DNA from 2 places in the Paenibacillus lentus genome. Region 1 is predicted to be linked to the other one. Evidence: a T-box and tRNA genes for the amino acid it is inferred to sense, from the RefSeq annotation. Region 1 holds a T-box; the other holds one or more tRNA genes.

The links. The T-box of region 1 lies ahead of EIM92_RS10170 (valine--tRNA ligase). A T-box ahead of a tRNA ligase gene usually reads a tRNA of that ligase, here a tRNA-Val.
Region 2: it has a tRNA-Val gene. The T-box ahead of EIM92_RS10170 (valine--tRNA ligase) is inferred to sense a tRNA for this amino acid. The anticodon was not compared.

What each region holds. Positions count from the first base shown of each region.
Region 1 covers NZ_CP034248.1:2,266,352-2,273,639, reverse strand. The annotation lists gene EIM92_RS10170 (valine--tRNA ligase) at 1-2,469, opposite strand, end outside; T-box leader at 2,551-2,824, opposite strand; gene EIM92_RS10165 (glycoside hydrolase family 9 protein) at 2,971-5,301, opposite strand; gene EIM92_RS10160 (endo-1,4-beta-xylanase) at 5,330-7,288, opposite strand, start outside.
Region 2 covers NZ_CP034248.1:2,901,708-2,908,995, forward strand. The annotation lists gene EIM92_RS12890 (bifunctional diguanylate cyclase/phosphodiesterase) at 1-944, shown strand, start outside; gene EIM92_RS12895 (response regulator) at 1,013-2,149, opposite strand; gene EIM92_RS12900 (SMI1/KNR4 family protein) at 2,629-3,189, shown strand; tRNA gene EIM92_RS12905 (tRNA-Val) at 3,422-3,494, opposite strand; gene EIM92_RS12910 (hypothetical protein) at 3,642-3,884, shown strand; gene EIM92_RS12915 (GNAT family N-acetyltransferase) at 3,958-4,401, shown strand; gene EIM92_RS12920 (DUF3892 domain-containing protein) at 4,489-4,728, shown strand; gene EIM92_RS12925 (MBL fold metallo-hydrolase) at 4,796-5,530, opposite strand; gene EIM92_RS12930 (stalk domain-containing protein) at 5,717-6,277, shown strand; gene EIM92_RS12935 (DUF1292 domain-containing protein) at 6,414-6,737, shown strand; gene EIM92_RS12940 (aminotransferase class I/II-fold pyridoxal phosphate-dependent enzyme) at 6,827-7,288, opposite strand, start outside.

The DNA.
Region 1 (7,288 bases):
ATCAATCAGACCCGCTAACGGCAAATATAACTCGGCTCCCGTCACTACCGCCGTCATCGCCTTCTCAGGTACTGCCGCATCCAGTGAAGCTTCATATTGCGAGGTATTGCAGAATCGACGGATATAGTGACTGTTGCGTTCCACGATATCCAGCAGCTCGGCTGAGCTTGGCTTCACGATCAATTCGATTTGCTTGCTCATTGGTACATTTACTTCCGCGCGAATATTCCGAACGGAGCGAATAATGTCGATCAGCAAATTCATTTCCCGCACGGCATCCGGTGCTTCCAGCGCTGGATCATACTGCGGCCATTCTGCAAGCGTGATTGTCTCGCCGCGATGCGGCAAGTGCTGCCATATTTCCTCGGAAATAAACGGCATGAAAGGATGAATCAATCGCAGCGTGCGATCAAGCACATAGGCAAGGACGGACTGCGTATTCTTTTTGGCTACCGGATCTTCGCCATAGAACGACAATTTAGCAAATTCAATATACCAGTCACATAAATCATCCCAAATGAAGTTATACAGTTCCCGACCTGTCTCTCCGAATTCATAAGCATCGATCAGACGAGTGATATTGCGCGCCGTCTCATTGAAACGGTGAAGGATCCAACGATCGGAAGTCGACAGCTTTCCTTCAATATTAATATCATCAAAGGTTACACCTTCCAGATTCATCAATGCAAACCTAGAGGCGTTCCAAATTTTATTCGCAAAGTTGCGAGCCTGCTCGACCCGCTCCCAGTGGAAGCGCAAGTCCTGCCCAGGCGTACTGCTCGTAGAGATCATATAGCGCATCGCATCCGCACCATATTTCTCGATCACATCCAATGGATCAACCCCGTTACCCAGCGATTTAGACATTTTCTGGCCTTCGCTGTCCCGTACCAGTCCATGGATCAGCACATCCTTAAACGGAATTTCTCCCGTAAACTCGAGCGCGGTAAAGATCATCCGGGCTACCCAGAAGTAAATGATGTCATACCCGGTAACGAGAACATCCGTTGGGAAGTAACGTTTGAAGTCCTCGCTGTCCTCATTCGGCCAGCCCAGTGTGGAGAACGGCCACAGCGCAGAACTAAACCAGGTGTCAAGAACATCATTATCCTGTACAAGCTTATGTCCTCCGCATTTTACGCAAGCATCTACTGCTTCTCTTGCGACGTGCAATTCGCCACAGGATTCACAATACCAGGCTGGAATGCGATGACCCCACCATAGTTGCCTGGAAATACACCAATCGCGAACATTCTCGATCCAGTGCAGGTAGATTTTCTCAAACCGCTCCGGAACAAAGTGAACTCCTTTGCCTGACTTTTGAGCAGCGATCGCCGCTTCTGCCAGAGGCTTCATTTTTACGAACCATTGCGTCGATAGATAAGGTTCTACAACGGCTCCGGAACGCTCGCTGTGCCCAACCTGGTGAACATGATCCTCGATTTGCACAAGGACTCCCGATTCTTTCAAATCTTCAACGATGGCTTTGCGGCATTCGCTGCGATCCAGCCCCTTGTATTTTCCAGCTGCCTCGTTCATCTTGCCACTTTCATCCATAACGGTAATTTGCGGCAGATCATAGCGAAGGCCTACTTCAAAGTCATTCGGGTCATGAGCAGGTGTAATCTTCACCGCTCCACTTCCGAATTCCTTATCTACGTACTCATCGGCTATAATCGGAATTTCGCGGTTCACGATTGGCAAAACTAAAGATTGCCCGATTAGGTGACGATATCTCTCATCCTCAGGATGAACGGCAACAGCCGTATCCCCAAGCATCGTTTCAGGTCTCGTTGTAGCTACTGTAATAAATCCGCTGCCATCCTTAAGCGGATATTGAAGATGATACAAATGACCGTTAACCTCTTTGTACTCCACTTCAATATCCGAGAGGGCCGTACGAGCCGCAGGATCCCAGTTAATGATATACTTACCGCGATAAATCAGACCCTTCTCGTACAACTTAACGAAAACTTCGCGAACAGCCTCCGATAGCCCTTCGTCCAAAGTAAACCGCTCGCGGGAGTAATCGAGCGAGAAGCCCATTTTTGCCCATTGTTCACGAATCGTGTCGGCATAATGCTCTTTCCACTCCCATACCTTCTCAAGAAACTTCTCGCGTCCAAGGTCATAACGGGAAATTCCTTCTGCCCGCAGCGTTTGCTCTACTCTCGTTTGCGTAGCTATTCCGGCATGATCTGAGCCTGGGAGCCACAGAGCGTCATAACCCTGCATCCGTTTTGTGCGGATTAATATATCCTGCAGCGTAAAATCAAGCGCATGCCCGATATGGAGCATACCGGTTACATTCGGTGGTGGAATAACGATCGTGTACGGCGTAGCTTCCGGTCTTTGCCCTGCTTTGAAAAAGCCGCCCTCCATCCAATACCGATACCATTTCTGCTCTGCCGCCTTAGGGTCATACGTTGTTGGCATGTTAGCCGATGAATGCTTTTGGATCTCTGACATAATTTCAACCTCCGTTACAATTCAGCATTGCCTTAGCGTAATCAGGATAGTCTTGCTTAAAAATACAAAAAGCCCCTCGTCTCAAAGGACGAAAGGGCTTTACTTTCGCGGTACCACCTTTGTTTTGCGGGTTCACCTAAGCTGATTCCTCTTTAATTGGAATAGCCGAGAAACTCGCAACACTCGTACAGATAACGGCTGCTACCGGCCCGTTCTAACGACTACATACTACATAGCTGCTCAAACAAGCGACTCCCGGGTGACTTCGGCCAGCTGCATCCTGCGGAATCTTCCAGCGCTGCAATCCCGCTCTCTGAAGGGCATACTGCCTACTCTTCCCGTTCTATGTCTTTCCACGCATTTTTTAAGTTAATCTTCATTATCATAGCGTGAAATTGACTAGGAGTCAATATTTGGTCTGGCGGCCAGCATCCAATCAGCCCGAATTCAAGCGTCTTAAACGTGCCGGAGCTGAGAGAAATCGCATGTGAGTCCCGCCGATCAAGGCTCTGTTCCGAATACTAAAATCCCGTTATGATACAAGGTTACGCGTTCCCAGTTCGTATAAGCAGTATTCAGCGGATCAAAAGAATAATCATTGCTCTCGTTTAAATTCGTCCAGTTGCTGCTATGGTTGCGAGTCTGGATATCCCCGGTTTGACCTCCCGCCGGCAGCGAACCTGCCGCTGCATTGAATGTAATCTCCAAATAGGTATCTGCCATCGATTTTCCGGGATTCATTTTGACAAAAGTACCGCTTAGATTAGTGCAGCCTACCATCGCCCAATCGCAGTTGAACTCCATCTGTTCATTTTCATCAACAGTAATATAGTAACGAAGGCTTAATTCACTTAAAGGTATTGCCGTAGAACCGTGATTAACGATATTAAAGTACGGCTTGAACTGGTTATCCAAGGGATTCGTGTCCCCGGCCTTATACTGAACAGCCAAATCTCCTTCAGGTGATGGGTTTGGATCTGGGTTTGGGTCGGGATTCGGGTTAGGATTCGAGTTCGTACCTCCGCCTAAGGGCTCTCTGTGGTCTTGAATGTATTTTGAAATCCAAACGAGTGGTGCATTCCAGTTGATCGTATTCTCTTTGGACACCCAGGCCTCAGGGGCCGTGTTCTTCGGGGCATACGATTTCGCAGCCGGCATTCCCGTCGGTGTCGCCGAATCATTGATATGCGTATTGTTCGGCCCTCCGGACAGCCAGCCTTTCGGATACGGGACGCCGCTCTGGTATTTGCCCCAGGCCCAGCGGTCATGCGTGTCCGTCTCGTAGTATTGTCCGTATCCCGTAATATAGGATAATCTCATCGCATTGTTACCCATGAAATAATCCATCGCCCGGTTCATGGCCTTTAAATAATTCAAATTCTGGCTAAGATCGTAAGCGTAGCCCAGCAATATCATTTTATTGGCAATGCTGGAGTTGGAGCCCCAATCATAACCTTTGTTCCCCGGCAGCAGCACAGGGTATCCTTCCCCGTTTAGCGTCGCCAGCATACCGTTCGCCTGGTTCAGCACATTCGTCTTCATCGCCTGAAGATCAGTGGCTGGTAAATCGCTGGGAGCTGACAATAAGGAGAGCGTACCTGTCGCAGCCGTAGAGTACCAATCAAACTGGGTAACCTCGCGGTAATGGGGAGATGAGGTTACCGCGGCTTTGTAGGAAGAGGCATTGCTGTCACCGAACGCATAAGCCGTCAAATAAAGCTCTGCGGCCGCCGCATATCGGTCATCGCTTGTACTCATATCATCATAGTCTCCGCCACCAGGAGCATCGGGCGTTTCCGAGGTATAGAGAACATTCGGGTTAGCCAAAGCCCGTGTCCAGGCCTCCTTGGCAATGCTCCACATTTCCGCGGCCTCTACTGCATTGTACGGTTCGATCAGGCGAGCCAAATGTGCGAGATTGCGGGCAACCGCATAGGTCGCATTCGTAGATGGCGGCTGGGCCTGGCGATTCATGCTGTTTTCCTCATCAATGTTCGTTACTGGGAAAGCACTCCAGTTATCACCATGAATTTTATGCGAGGCAAGCCCTGTCGAAGGCATAACTCCTTTCATAAAAGTAGAGCCGAACAAAACTTCATCGAGAATGTCGGGAATTCCGTTCCCGCTCTCCGGGATGTTCAGGGAACCGTCCGGGAACACTGTTGGATAACGCTCGTACAGATTCAGCAGCGTCCAAGCTGATATGGCCTGATTCACGGGATAGATTCCGAAATCCCCCGCGTCCGCCCAGGAATTTTTCACATTGAGCCTTTCGTTTCCGCACCAGTTGTTAAAACAGCCAACCGAGCCGTCCCCCGGATGCAGTGCTTTATGAGCAAACGCCGAATTACTCAAATATTGCGCCTCGATATCAATTCCCATACGATGAAAATAAAAATATTCCATCGCTTCGTTCGGCAGGCTCGGATATAAGTTTTCAGTAATTGAAAATTGTACACTTTCTCCTAACCCCGAAACCCATAATTTATAAGTCCCTTGTTCCGTAATGGATGAAAAATCCGCGTGGTGAATATGATCGGCAGAAGCCTGATCCTGACCATATACATGCGTTTGTCCTTGAGCTGCTACGCCGCCTCCCGTCTTCCGTAGCTCCCAAGCAAGCGGCGATGTCGAGCTACTGACAATCGTGGCTATTTTATTCGCCCCGGGCAGGTAACCAACTTGGTTGACACGGATTGGGCTAGGGTCCGTATCCGCGTTAACCCCTGTAGGTAACAAAACAGATATAACCATCATGAGAATGAGCACAGCCGCGGTTGATTTTGTAAAGTTCCATACACTGCTTCTCGAACTATCCATAAAACCGATCATTCTAGCTCCCTCTTTTCATTCATTTAATTTAAGGCGTGACTCCCCAAACTAGCTTCCCGTTTTGATATAGCGTCACCTGCTCCCAATCTGTAAACGAGGTTATTGTCGAATCAAAAGAATAATCATTATTTTCGTTTAAACTCGTCCAGTCACTGCTATGGCTGCGTGTTTGTATTTCACCGATGCTTCCTCCCGCCGAGAGAGTGCCTGCTGAAGCTTTGAAGCTAATTTCTAAATAAGCATCAGCATTCGCTTTAGCTTCATCCAGCTTAACGAACTTGCCGCTGAGATTTGAACAGCCGACGACCGCCCAGTCACAGTTAAATATAAAAGCCTCGTTCCCGTCTGTGTTCAAGTAATAGCGAAGGGTCAGCTCACTTAACGGCACTGCGTTATTCCCGCTATTCACAATATTGAAATGCGGTTTCAACTGGTTGTCACTGGCATTCGTGTCCCCGGCCTTATACTGCACCTTCAATTCTCCCGTAGGAGCAGGCTCGGGTTCGCCGCCGGACTCGTTAAGCTGAACGGGTACTGAAAGCGCGCCGCTTCCCGGTACTAATTCAAAGGTTTTTGTTGCACGGAGATCGTCTTTCGTCACGGTCACGTCATACGTTCCATGAAACCCCCTAAAGGCATATTGGCCATTGACCGATGTTGTACCGGACTCAGACGTCGTCCATTCATCCATCAGCTCCATATACCTTTGACCAGCTGCATTCAGAGACCAATCCATGTTAACAATCGCAGCATCGGCGCCACGCCAGTGGTTTCCGGCCCAAAATCCCCACATCATGATACCTTCTACGGCTGGATGGCCGAAGGCCGTTCTATATAACGCTTCGAGATTATCCGCCCTGATATTCTCATTGGGTTGGGTAGAGTCATATTCACTAATCCAAATCGGTAAATCCAGAGTCGCCAAATTATCCAGTCTCTGCTTCACCACAATCGGATCGATCGTCGCACCGAAATGTCCTTGAACACCAATGCCATCAATGGGCGCTCCTTGGCTGAGTAGTTCTTGGATATGAAACTTATAATCATTGTCTCCAGGCTGGCTTATCACGTTATAATCGTTCACGAACAACTTGGCAGCCGGATCAAGCTCCTTCGTTCTTTGGTACATGTAAGGCCATATCGATTGTCCCAGCCGATCTTTAAAAAAACTGCCATGCATCATTTCGTTGTTCACGTCCCAGTGAACGAATTTTCCCTTAAAATGATTGACTACGCTGGTGATCCGGTCATCCATCGCTTGACGAAGCTCGTCGCCCTGCAGATTGTTTACCCAACTGGGCTGATACTCTTCAACCTCCCAGTGCACCGTATGTCCCCGCACCGTGATGTCATTCGCTTCAGCAAATTCCATCATCTGATCAGCCACGCTATAGTTGACATTGCCTTTGCTGGTTTCATTGGCATACCATTTAGATTCATTTTCGAATACAGCCCAATTGAAATGGTTCTTGAAAAAATCGCTGTATTGGCTGTTGCTAAGCACTGTACTGCTCATGGCTGAACCGAAGGGAAAACCTTGTCTAGTTTGCTGCACCTCGACATTTGCCCCCGACACTGGACGGCCCTGCGTATCCGTTACCAGAATCTGCACATCGCCCTTCCGCAGTTGATCGATCCTTGCATTTGCTTCGGCTTTCCAATCGATCTCAGCTCTTTCCATAACAACAACATCATCTACATAAAAATCTACTCCAGCTTCCGGACCTTCAAAATACAGCTTCAATGATGTTACCGTGCCGGAAGGCTTAAATAGAAATGAGCCCCTTAGTGTGCTCCAGGCATTATCCGTCACAGGGGATTCAGCCACTCTAAGGTAATCATCGCCACTGCCATCGCTTTGCTGCATCGTCAGCATAACCCGACCGCTGGATTCATTTTTTAGACGTACAGATGCGGAAATATCGTAAGTTTGTCCTGCCGTAAGCTTGCCGAGGAGGTTCTGGGCAATGCCATGCCACTCGCTTTG
Region 2 (7,288 bases), 640 kb from region 1:
AATTATACGTCACAGGCAGCATTGGGATCAGTATTGGCTCGATTCAGGATTCCAACCGATCTGTATTGCTCAAGACAGCGGATACGGCAATGTATAGAGCTAAAGGGTTAGGCAAAAACCAAATCTGCTTCTATAGCGAAGAGATGGGCCTTCAGTTAGTTCGTAAAATGGAACTGGAGAAGGATCTCCAGCTCGCCTTGGAAAATAATCAGTTTTTCATTATGTATCAACCTAAGTGGAACGTAAAAACCAACAGCCTGGTTGGATTCGAGGCGCTAATCCGTTGGCAGCATCCAAGACTCGGCCTGGTTGCTCCGGGGGAGTTCATTCAAATTGCAGAAGGGACAGGGCTTATCGTGCCGATGACTAAATGGGCGTTGGAGCAGGCCTGTCGCCAATGCAAAGAATGGCAGTCTCAAGGATTGCAGCAGCCGGTTTCTGTTAATCTGTCGGTTCGGCTGTTTCAAAATGATAGTCTACAGGAACTAGTGCAAAACGTGTTGGATAAATTTGAACTAGCACCTCACTTGCTCGAACTGGAAATTACCGAGTCGATGGTTTTGTACGATATTAACGATATTATTCGTCAGCTCCAAGGCCTTCGTGAGCTTGGCGTACGGGTATCCATGGATGACTTTGGAACAGGATACTCCTCGATTGGCCTGCTTGACCGGCTTCCGATCGACGCATTGAAGCTGGATCGTTTATTTACTAATGATTTAGAGAATCCGAGCAAACGGGCGGTCATTAACGCGATCATTATGATGGCTAACAATCTCCAGCTTGATATCATTGCTGAAGGCGTCGAAAACCAGGAGCATATTGATCTTTTGGCTCGTCTTGGTTGCTATGTGATGCAAGGTTATTATTACGGCGAGCCGATGAGAGAAGCAGAAATTCACGAATGGGTCAGAACCAATGAACACAATATGAGTGTAGTCTGACTGCCGGGATTTTGCAAAATCATTCCATCAATCGGTAGAATTCTTGCAAATCAGTGATGCAGCAAGGATCAATTCTCGTGTTCGATTTTCCAATTGTCGTACCAATCCGTAATATATGTACTTGGCTGTTCATTGAACTCCTCAAGCAAAATAGCAACAAGCAGGCGATATTGCCGGTGGACAGCCAATGAATTTTTATTCGAAGCAAATATTTTCATTAGTGCAAAATGCGCTTCCTCCGCAATAGGGTGCTGATGACATATTTCCAGGTATTTTTCCACGGCCTTCGATTGCTGATGGTTCGACATATACCATTCCGCCATTCGAAATGAGGTGCGGAGCCATAGCATTTTTAACCTCTGTCGTTCACTTTCCGCCCACCAGTAATCGTATTCCTTCAAATAATCATCTTTAAATAATTTCATCATATTCACATAATCGGCAATTGTCGTGTTCTTTAAAGGTAGGCTGGACATCATAAAATTCTCCCATTCCTCGACATCCAGAAGCACATTGTTTAAATTTAAAACATATCCGTCTACAGAGTTCGTGAGCGAAAAATAATCCTCAAATTGCTCCAAAGTTTTTCGAATATGATAAATGATTGTATACAATAAGGAATACGCTCTGTTGGGTTCATATTCGGGCCACAGCAATTCAATTAAAGTCGATTTACGGATGAATTGTCCACGGCATTGCAGCATATATAAGAACAATTCCTGGGCTCGGGTTGTCCGCCAACGCAGCGGCGGTAGCTGCTTTTCTTTAAGAATCATTTGAAAATGGCCTAGCATTTTAATTTGCAGCGATTGGTTTTTCTGGGCCAGCCGATCTAAATCAAACTCGGTATGTGAACGATCAATACGCTGAATTGTATTCATCAACCTTTCCAATTTGACAGGCTTGAGCAGATAATCCAATGCGTTTAACTCAAATGCTCGTACGGCATATGATTCATATCCAGTGACGAACACAATTTTCAAATCCGGTTTCACTTGTAAAATTTCTTCCGCTAATTGAATCCCATCGATTTTCGGAAGTTGGATATCGAGGAAAGCCAGATCGATCGATTGATTAAGTATCTCTTTCTTGCCCAAATCCGGATCGGAAAACTTCCCCACGATTTCAATTTCAGGAATCTGCATTAGCTGGTGTTCTAGATAATCCAGTGCAATAATATCATCATCCAGAAGAATAACTTTCATCGCGCTCTCCCTACATATGTAATAACATCTGTAACAAACTAACAATTCATTAAAATACTATAGACTATCCATCTATACAATCTCTGAACAATTGATTAATTGTTGGCAGGATATGAGATTTTTTGGGTGATGTGGGGGATAAAGCTCTTAACGATATAATCGGCAGCAGGTTCATGATGTATAAATCGAAAAAATAGCGAATCATCACATTTAGTCTGCTGAACCGCTGCTGCCGATTCATTCGTGGCTATTTGCATCCGTGAAAAACAAATAGGGGCTGTCCAATAAAAGAGCTGATACCAAATATGGAGCAATGAAGCAGGAGGCTAGCACTTTTGATAATATGTTATTTCCTGCTGTAAGTCGTAAATCACAGAAGATCATTGACCTTACAAGAACCGGATACTATAAAGTTGAATTTAGGTTTGCCATTTATATACAATCTTGGTTTGCTGGATACTAGGAGGAATTTATCTGAGATGCACTCTAACTTGCAAACAATTTTAGATGGATTAAGGAAAAGAGCAAATAGTAAAAATGAAATATTAATTCAATTATCAGGCGGTGAGGTTGAAATTGCGAAATTTGAATTAAATCCACCCGCCCGAAAAGAAGAGGTTGACTTTATTTCAAAGAAGTATAATGTTAATCTTCCAAATGATTATGTAGAATTTATGTGTATTCATAACGGAGCAATACTATTTGACGTTGGTTTTGGAGAGTTCACCGAAATATATTACTTAAATAAAGTTGACGAATATTCTGAAATAATGCCTGATACAATCAGTGGAGGTCTTATTCCAGTTGCCCATTATCCTTCAGGGACTATTTATTTAGATACTACTCGAGAAAAATGTGTTTTTACGCATGATTCAAGTTCAGATTTCAGTTTTATGTCAATGAATTTTGAAGAGTGGCTGGAAGCTTTAATCTTAGCCAATGGGAAATACTTCTGGGAATGGACTCCACAAATGTTGTATAGGACTATCGACAATAGAGAGTTAATGGTCAAAGAATGGTTAATAAACGGATTTGATTAATAGCTGGATTAATTATGACTAAGGAAAATATTGCGTATTACCAAGAAGACCGCATAGGCTTATGCCTCGGCGGTCTTCGTTATGTTATTAATATATAAATATACAAAAACCCCTAATTAATCTACGGCCGTATTCCAGGCAAGCCCCAATTTATCCCCAGAGCCTCTAAAAGCTCGGACTGGGGTGGTTGAGAACAAAGAAAGAGCCCTTGATACACAAGGGCTCTCGGCTATGATCTGTAGTGGGCTCGAACCACTGACCCCCACCCTGTCAAGATGGTGCTCTCCCAGCTGAGCTAACAGATCAGATATAAATAGTGAAGACAAGAAATATCATAACAGGATTAATTGCTCCTGTCAAACCCTTTTTTACGTATAAAGGCTGGTACGGAGGACGACAATGTTGACAAGCGATGATCTGATGCAGTAAATAAGCAGAAAGGAGGAGAAGGTGTGCGGGTTAAGAGGTATGCGGCAATCGGGAAGCAAGGCACATCGAACATGAAAAAGGCTACAGCGATTGGGGGGATTCTCCTGATGCTGTTAGTCAGCGGCTGCGGTTTGCAGCCCAATGAAGAGACGATGCATAGGCAGCAGCAGTTCCCTTCATGGATCGGTCAATCCGTACGCGGCAAAGTGTATGGGCAATCCGTGCGGGAGCATGTGTACTCAAAGGAAGTAATCACGCCACCATAATAACTATACATTAACAGCTTTTTTTTGTATAATGATGCAGTTTGCAGAGTAAGAAGCAGGGGGAGGGGTATCCATGGCTGCTGTTATTATTGCCGTTAATTCGGAACAGCAATTAGAGAAATGTTTGGAGATTCGCAAGGAAGTTTTTGTGGAAGAGCAGAAGGTGCCGGTCGATCTGGAGATCGATGAATATGATGTAATCAGTCCGGACGCTAATCATGTGTTGGTTGAATTGGAAGGCACGGCTGCAGCAACAGGGAGAATTACGTACTATAAGGATAATAGCGCAAAAATGCAGCGGATCGCTGTTCGCAAATCTTTTCGTTCCCAGGGCCTAGGCAGAATATTGCTCCTTGCTATGGAAGAGCGGGCTAGAGAACTGGGGCTTACGAAGGCCGTGCTGGATGCCCAATGCCAGGCAGAGGAATTTTATGCCAAGCTCGGTTATGAGACGATATCCACAGAGCCGTTTTATGACGCAGGCATACTGCATGTTCGAATGGAGAAGTCCTTATAAACCCTAATATAAATGGGGAACTCGGGCTAAACTATACGCATCCCTTCTTTCTGGGGAACTCATCATGATGAAGGAGATGTGCAATAGATGGCTGTCGATAGCAGAGAGACGTTTATCGCGGTTCAAAGAAACGGGGATGGGAATTTAACCCGATTTAAAACCTCTAGCGGTCGTATTTTAAATTATGAAGACGCGCTGCGAGAAGTGAATGCGGGGGCGATTGCGGGCGTAAACATCTTTAAAGGAAAAGACGGAGAAATGTATATCCGCGGCGATGCGGATGGGGATCCATCGAACAATTTAGACGCACTGCCTACATTTGAATAAGAAGCGTGAGAAGCAGCCTCGGAAAATAATTCCTTGGGCTGCTTTGTTTTTTTCGCAAATTAATGTCCTATAGCTCATATATTTCGTGCTGGCGAAGAAATTCCATTTCCATCGTTTGGCCAATAAAAGCTTCCATTTCATCGCCGTAGTGCATAAGGGATATTAACTTCCGAATATCCGCAGGAAGGGACAGAAGCTCTGCCAGGGTAGTATGAACCTGACCGGGGCCTGTCAGCTGCACCTCATGCAAAATTTTACGGCAGCCGCGCTGATTAACAAGCTCCTCGAGCAGCTTGGGTTGAAAGATCATATCCGCACTATAGAAAATCTCGCCATTGAAGTATAAAGAGTAGCTGTTTTTCCCGGGAATATGAGGTGTGCGGATAATTTCCACAGTGAGGCCGGGAACGAGCTCGGTGGCCTGTCCTTCGCGAAGCAGATGAACATAAAAAGCATCTTCCAGAGATTCTATGCCGTCCTGGCCTAATCCCCCCTTCAGGGTGTTCTCCCATAGCGGCTCTGCCAACTGCTCAGGAACGTAGAGCACGGGTTTTCGTCCATGGCCGTATTTTAAGCGGAAAGCGTACTCCTCGAGTCCGCCCACATGGTCACCGTGAATATGAGTGATCAGGACGGCGTCGATGGTTTGCATCGGCTTGCCTATATGATGTAACGCAAGTGGAGCCGTTATTCCACAGTCGATCATCAATGTAAAATCGTCTGCATACAGCAGCCCGTTATTGTTAAAGTATTGCTTGGCAAAAGCGCCGCCCGTACCAAGCATTTGAAGGCGTAGCGACAATCAATATCCCTCCTGTACGTTCTATGGTATTCCATTTTAATTTACACGATTTTCCTAATCAGTGAAAGCGTCTCTTGTATTCTCGCAAAAATTAAGAGTGATTTTATAGAAAACACCGCAACTTGAGCAGCTTGCAGGAGTATAAATTAACATCAACATGAATCAATTGGAGGGCTATTGATGAATTTGAAATGGAGAAGAGTAATGGTGCTAGTATTGGCATTCTCCCTTACGGGCGGATCCATGCTTTTTGCAGACTCAGCAACACAGAAAGTTAAGCTTTATATGGATGGCCGCGAAGTGGAAGACGGCGGTTACGTGATCGATGGCAAAACATACGTCCCGGTCAGAGAGCTGGAGGGATTAGCTGAATATGATGAAACGACGAAGCAGGTAAACTATTATAAACCCAATGTTCATATTTTCTTGTTCAAGGGCAAGGGGGAGATTTTCTCGGATATCGAGAAAGCCGGCAAGCTTAAATTTAGCGTCTTCTCGCAAATCGACAACCTGAGAACGGAAATATCCGCGGTCAAAGTAGCGATTACAGCGCCGGACGGCACATCCAAAACAATTCAGACCAAGGAAGTTAGTGACACAGGAAGCAACTTTTATTTCGTCACGGATGATTATACGTATGATTTCAAAACTGCAGGTAAATATACACTAGGCTTCTATATGAAGCCGGCTTCAGGCGGTTCCGATTTCATGCTGGTGTCTGAGAAAAGCATCAACGTGCTTAAATAATTCATAATAATTAATATTGTAGGTAGAATGGTTGAATATCGAATTGACCTGCCCTGTGTAAAAATGATACGATACGGAGGGAAACTGACAGGTTCATCCAACACTAACTACAAAACTTTTAAAGTGAGGTATTTCAATGAGCGATCACAAGCATGAACACGGCGAAGCTTGCGGCTGTGGACACGACCACGATCATGACCATGAGCACGAGGAGTTTGTGCTCACGCTGACGGACGAAGAAGGCAATGACGTGGAAATGGTTCTAGTCGAAACGTTCGATGTAGCGGAGAAAGTATATGCGTTGTTGCTTGAGCGGAACAATCCGGAAGCGGACGGCATCATCCTTCGTCTGGAAGAAGAGAATGAGGAAATGGTTCTCTACAACATTGAAGATGAGGACGAGTGGCGTCAAGTGGAGGCGGCTTACAACGAGCTGGTCTCTGGTCAAGATGAAGTGTAAAATGCTTGTCTATAGATCTATCTAAATCTATGGCCTGAATTGAAGAGAAGCTCCCCGGCAAGGGGAGCTTCTTTGGATGTAACGTTTTTTTAGAAAATGGGATCTGCCTCTACAATGACCTTGACCTGATTAATATCTCGGTCTTCCGGCCCCTTGACAGGTAGTCCTACTTCCACGTGATCGACAATATAATCAATATTGTCTTGCGAAATGACTTCCCCAGGAAGGAGAATCGGAATGCCTGGCGGATACACATAGATGAATTCGGCAATAATCCGACCTGCAGACTCTTTAAAAGGCACGACCTCGGTATCGGCATAGAAGGCGTCACGCGGAATGAGTGAGAGCTGCGGAATTTCCGGGATTTTTACGATTAGCTCATTGGCATTATTTTCTTTATAATACAATTTAGACAATTCACGCAGTGCTGTTAGGAGAGTTTTTATCGTTTCCTCCGTATCTCCCGCGGTGATGAAGCAGAGAATGTTGTACATGTCGCTGAGCTCTACTTCGATATTGTAGTGTTTTCTGAGCCAGTTCTCTGTTTCATA